DNA from 2 places in the Staphylococcus sp. mip270_02 genome. Region 2 is predicted to be linked to the other one. Evidence: riboswitches for the same ligand, from Rfam matches in the RefSeq annotation. Region 2 holds a riboswitch; the other holds the start of a gene.
What was found. A riboswitch is a leader RNA that binds a small molecule or an ion and turns the genes downstream of it on or off. The one in region 2 is predicted to bind thiamine pyrophosphate.
Positions count from the first base shown of each region.

Region 1: it holds a riboswitch for thiamine pyrophosphate, as region 2 does, so the genes downstream of both, tenA (thiaminase II) here and ACW5YJ_RS10810 (ECF transporter S component) in region 2, are expected to answer to the same signal.

Region 1 is NZ_CM132934.1:1,283,530-1,286,750, reverse strand. It holds gene thiD (bifunctional hydroxymethylpyrimidine kinase/phosphomethylpyrimidine kinase) at 1-559, opposite strand, end outside; gene tenA (thiaminase II) at 561-1,241, opposite strand; TPP riboswitch at 1,317-1,415, opposite strand; gene ACW5YJ_RS05865 (transglycosylase family protein) at 1,679-2,368, opposite strand; gene ACW5YJ_RS05860 (single-stranded DNA-binding protein) at 2,790-3,209, opposite strand.
Region 2 is NZ_CM132934.1:2,282,127-2,285,347, reverse strand. It holds gene ACW5YJ_RS10815 (ABC transporter ATP-binding protein) at 1-511, opposite strand, end outside; gene ACW5YJ_RS10810 (ECF transporter S component) at 524-1,099, opposite strand; TPP riboswitch at 1,180-1,281, opposite strand; gene graF (glycopeptide resistance-associated protein GraF) at 1,661-1,795, opposite strand; gene auxA (lipoteichoic acid stability factor AuxA) at 2,038-3,221, shown strand, end outside.

The DNA.
Region 1 (3,221 bases), 1.0 Mb from region 2:
CTCTATCTAAATCTTCTGCATGCCCACCTTTGATCACAACGCCTTTACTACCAATTTCATTTATAAAAATTTTACCGGCTTTATAAATAGACGCTTCATCCTCTATCGTCAATCCAGTGATTTCTTCTGCTTCAGGTAAATTTGGCGTTGCGACTGTAGCTAAAGGTAATAAAATATTTTGCAAATCCTTTTTAGCATCATCGTCCATCAATGAATCTCCACTTTTTGCTAGCATAACTGGATCTATAACATATGGTATATCAGGATACGTTACTAAATACTCTTGAATAACTTTCATCATATCTTTTGATGCAATCATCCCTGTTTTAATTGCATGTGGTAACTCATCATCAAAAACACTGCTAAGTTGTTCAGATAACCATTGTGTTTCTAAATTGTGTATATGTTGTACGCCTTTCGTATTTTGAGCTACAATACTCGTTATAGTGGCCATCCCGTACACGCCACAAGCATGAAAAGATTTTAAATCTGCCATTACACCGGCACCACCAGTTGGGTCAGTACCTGCAATGGTTAAAGCAATTTTTGGTTTTTTCATTCTATTCCCCTCCATATAACCAATCTTCTTCAATATATGACATATTAAAGAAATTACGTTCATGAATTGTACTTTGTAAAAAACACATTTTTATTTCATGCTTTTCATCCACAGTACATGCTTCAGTTAATTTATTCAATAATTTATCAAATACATCAACCAATTCATCCATTTCAGTGCTATAAAAATCGAACCATTTTGCTAATATCGAATCTCTATTTAATTGATTATCTTCTAATGCACGTTGAGCAATAGCTTGATAAACATAAGGACAAGGTGCCATAGCAGCAATCGTATATGCTGCATTTTCCTTTGCATACGCATTAAAATACATATGCTTAATGTAATGGTCACCACTTGGTGGCCATACTTTTTCACTTACAATATCATCATAATTTTCTCCAACATATTCAGCTAATATTTCATGTGCTGCCACTTCACCATCAACAATAAACTGAATTTGTTCCACTAAAAATTTCACGTCTTCTAATTTATTCATTTTTGGAATAAGCAATGCATATATATTAGCAAATTCCTTTAGATACGATGCGTCGGCACGTAAATAAAATTTTGTTGCCTCAATAGGTAAATTACCGTTCAACATTTCTTGAATAAATGGATCATTATAAATATCATCTATAATATTTTGTGATTCTTTCTTTAACGTTTCTGAAAATAACAAATGATTTCCTCCTATAAATAAAAACTACATTCCAACTAGGAACGTAGTTAATTAATAGAAAGGTATAGCAATTTAACTATAATTAAACTACTTTCCTACGTTGGTATTAACCAAATCAGGTTGTAAGGGTCTGATGTAAATCATCTCAGCCAAAAGGCTCCCCTAGTAGATTTTTATATATTATATTTATCTAAAACATATCAAAGTATACCACCTATTGCAATAAAACAGTTTATATAAAACGAAGGTGTAAAATTATATTAAGTTAAAATGATTTCATTAGATTAATTACTCCCCTAGAAATATGACTATTTTATAAATCATATTAATCTTTAACTTTATACACTCTACTAGCGTGTTTTCTATACGCTAAAAAGCCCTCGACATATAGTTATGTCGAGGGCTTTAATAAGATACTTTATTTGGGTACTGTTAAATTATGCAGTTACCCATTGTGAAGCGCCAACTTCATCATATAGTTTTTGCGCTGCAGCGTCTTGTACTGCTTCTGGTGCATTAGCAGCTGGTTGACCTTGATATTGAGCTGGTGCTACTGAATCCCATGTGCTTTGTAAGAATTGGAACTTACCTGAAGCACCTGATGATGGGTTTGTAGCATGAATATCGCCACCTGATTCACGTTGTGCAATTTGTTGTAAGTGTGCATTCACACCTGATGAACCTTCTGAAGCTTCATTTGAACTAGAAGAAGATTGTGAAGTTGCTTCTTGTTGTGGTTGTTGTGTTGTTTCTTCTTGAGGTGCTGCTTCTTGTGTTGGTTGCTCTGTAGCAGTTTGAGCTGGTTGAGCTTGCTCTTCTTGTGCATTATTATCTGTAGTTTGTTCTACTGACGTGTTTGATTCTTCGCTTGAACCTTCTCCGTAGCTCCAGCTAAAGTTTTCACCGTCTGAAGAAAAATTAAAATTTGTATTATTATATGTGAAATTAATGTCATATGCACCTTCTTGAACTGGTGCTTCGTTTAATGATTCTGGATTAGTTAGTGCTTGTTGCGCTAATTGAGCTTTGTCTACACCTTGTTCAGCAGCGTCAGCTGAATTTCCTGCTGCAAATCCTGTTACTCCAAGTCCTACTGCTAAAGTTGATGCGATTACTGTTTTTTTCATTGTAAAAAAGTCCTCCTATAAGGTAAATAAGTTATTTATGATTAATTTGCAAGTACAACTATAACATTCATAAAACTATAGTAGGTTACAGAGAAATGAAAAAACCTGTAGTTTTTTTACGATTAAATTACATATAAATATATTTTGAAATTAATTTTTTTCTACTTAAATACTACTGTGAAAGTTTTCCAGAATATTTCATCGTTATATAGTATGTAATGTAATTGTAATTTATCTGATTATTCTGGATGATTAATGCCTATATTTCTTTCCTATTTCTCAAAACTCTTTATATTTAAAAAGCTACCCCTCTTTTTTACTTATATTAAGAGGAATAGCCTGAAGAAGTATAATTGATAGTAGGATTTAATGTATATAGATTTGGGTGGGTTAATTTTGAGGTAGGTTTAAATTGGGAGTATTATACAATTTCGTATATTTCATTATCTTGTAGACTTTTTTCTTTAGTTGAATTACAAACTTGCTCTATAGGGAATATTTCATGAAATTCACTAATTTCATCTTTATTTCTCGGAGACATAAATTTAATCGTTTCGATAAAAAGTTCTGATACAAAATGCATCTGCCCTTCTTTTTCATATTTTCTTGATTGCATTTGACCAGTAATTCCCACAAGTGATCCTTTATTTAAATATAGTTCGATATTATTAGCTATTTTACCAACTGCCTTACAATATAGATAATCACAAATGGTATTTTGGTCCTTATCTCTATAATTTCTTGTTATCGCTACACACATTGTAGCTAATTTATTCCCCTCCTTCTCATAAATTTTAGGGTCTTTGGTTAATCTCCCTACTATGACAATGTTGTTAATCATATGTCACCTCCT
Region 2 (3,221 bases):
TTCCCCATAATTCTGCAGTCGATTCAACATCCAACATTGCAGTAGGTTCATCTAAAAACAAGGTTTTCGACTGTTGTAATATCGTTTCGGCAATTGCTAATTTTTGTTTCATACCGCCACTTAGCTGATTAATGTATTGGTTTTTATCAACTTTTAAATCTACGGCTTTTAATGCATTATCTATACGTTTATCCATTTCGTGACGAGGGATTTGTTGGTTTTCTAAAACAAATGCTAATTCTTCGTCAACTTTAGGCATACAAAATTGACTATCTGGATCTTGAAATATAACACTACTGGAATCATCGATAATTAATTCGTCATATTTAATAGGTAAATCAATAAGATTTGGTACAATGCCACTTAATACATTTAATAAAGTGCTTTTGCCAGAACCTGATGGTCCTAGTAATAATACTTTTTCGTTTTCTTTGATTTGGAGTGTTAAATGATCAAATATCTTTTTCTTACCGTTTGGATATTTTAATCGTAAATTTTTTGTAGCTATCAACGTGATTGCTCCTTATAAATTATCATAGTCACTTTTTGTGGCAGGTCTGAACAATTTGGTTACTCCCGTTTGATCCAATGCTTTTACTATATAGTAGGAAATTAGGCCGGCAACGACGACGCCGCTTATAAGTCTGAATCCGATATATAACGATAGATTCCAACCTACAACTTCACCTAAATAACCATAAGCAAAGTCTAAAGGCAATGTTGAAATAGAGGCTAAGAGACCAGCGAGCATTGCTACCATTGCTGAACGAGATTTATATCTGAAAATAGCAAATATAATTTCACATGCTAAACCTTGTAATAAGGCATAGACCATAGTTGCAATATCAAAACGACCCATGACAATAGTTTCTCCGGCACCAGCAGCAAATTCGGCTAATATTGCAATGCCAGCTTTAGGAATAATAAGGTATGCGACGATAGCAGCCATGAACCAAGCGCCATATGTTAATTCTTCAAAATGTAACCCTGTAACTTGTAACGCTTTATACACAAAATTCCAAATGTTGTAAATAATTGCAAAAACAACAGCAATTAGCACAGTCACTAGAATTTCTGAAAGCTTTAATCCTTTTGACATAAAAAATCCTCCTAATATAAAAACGCACAACCTTCTAGAAAGTTGCGCGTTAAAATATAGGCATACAAATACCTGAAAAATAGGTGATTAGTACACTTTCCTACGCTAGTTTCATCTAGATCAGGTTCAAAGGGTTTGAGGGTATACCTCATCTCAGTCACAAAACACCCCTAGTGCGAATGATTAATTTAAATTTAACTATAATGTATGACTTTTAAGGCATAATGTCAAGGCTGCCTATTAAATTTAATATATAACATATGTACTTTACTTCTATATAAGTTAATAATTATTTCGCTTTAATCAAATTAAAAATTGCTCATATAAAAAGGTAGTGAGCTATTTTATTTATATCAACCATCCATCTTAATCGTATTAAATCCCAATACATATGGTATTTACGTCTGAAGATATTGTCTTCACACATATAATACATATCTAATGCAATGGCGTTGAAAAATTACAATAAAGGTGAGGCTGGGACATTTATTATGACCCAGCCTCACTTGTCGGATTTACTTTTATATTTTAAAGCATGTGAAACCTATATTATTGAAAAATTTAGTCTAATGAATCTTGAACATTCTTTTTAGTTTCTTCTGTACTATCTTCAGCAGTTTCTTTCTTATCTTTTAATTTATCTTCTGCTTCTTTTGCTTGTTCTGCGGCTTTTTTGTTTAATTCTTCTTTACTCATAGATTAAACACTCCTTTTAAAGTATATGACTTCTATAAAGTATATATACCACAACTTAAAAAAATCAAACAAAACTAGTGATTTAGATTTTAGTCTTAGTTATAATCAATTTATTGTTTAATTGAATGATATAAGTGGAAAGTTGACTATACATCGATTTATATCATACTATGGACGTATTTATTAAATTGTTAAAGACAAGAACTAATTGTTAATATATAATAACTTTTGAGGTGAATGGTATGTCTTTTTTGAAGAAACACGCTGAGATATTATATAGTTATATTATAGGCATCGTTTCGCTTTTCACAGGTCTCATCATTTTAATCAATTTACCTTTAATTGATAAATTAAATAACAAGGGTAAAATTGACTTACATATTCATAATGTATGGGATTTTATAAACGCATTTTTTGGTGAAATAATTAGAGTGATAAGCAATTATATAGGTAATTTCCCAGTATTTAGTGCCATTATAATCATTTTATTTGGTATTGGTGTTGTTTTGCTTGGTTTTACTCTATTTAGAACAACAAGATACGACTATGATATTTCAATATTCTTTTTAGTTATTGGTATATTATTCTTTATTATCACGTTAATATTAATGACTCAAGTTTATAGCTTTTTTGCTATTATTTTCGTAATACCATTTGCAATTCACATTGGTTACATCGTTTATAAGGACGAGTTAAATACGGAGCATAGAAAATACCATTATCTTTGGATTATTTTCAGTTATGGTTTTAGTTATTTAATTACGCAAATTGTGCTATACGGAAGAATTGATAGTGATAAAATTATACCGATTGATATTTTAAGTGTGAACACATTTTTCATAATTATGTGGTTATTAGGTCAAATGTCAATTTGGAACTTCTTATTCTTAAGAAGATCTCTTCCATTAACTAAGCAAGAACTTGGTGAAGAAGAACCAGAATTATCAAGAACAAGTAAAGGCACAGTAACGAATCAAACGAAAGAAACTTGGAAAAACTTACAAGATAAAACAACAGAATTTACTAGAAAAACACGTAGAAGTGTAGATATTCAAAAAGTAAGAGATAAAAAGGATAAATTCATTACAAAGTGGAAAGATAAAATAGATATTCAAGAGGATGATATTCCTAATTGGATGAAAATACCAAAATGGGTAAAATCAGCATATGTAGAATTGTTTTGTGGCGCAGTGCTATTATTTTTCACTTTAATTGAATTTAACAATAGAAATTCATTGTTCGTTTCTGGCAATTGGGAGATTTCTCAAACGCAATATGTAATTGAGTGGATAACATTGCTAATCTTAATGTTTATTATCATTATTTATATATTAACGACATTAACGAATTTCTTAAAAGATAGATTTTACTATTTACAATTATTTATGGTCAGTCTATTATTCTTCAAATTACTTACTGAATTCGT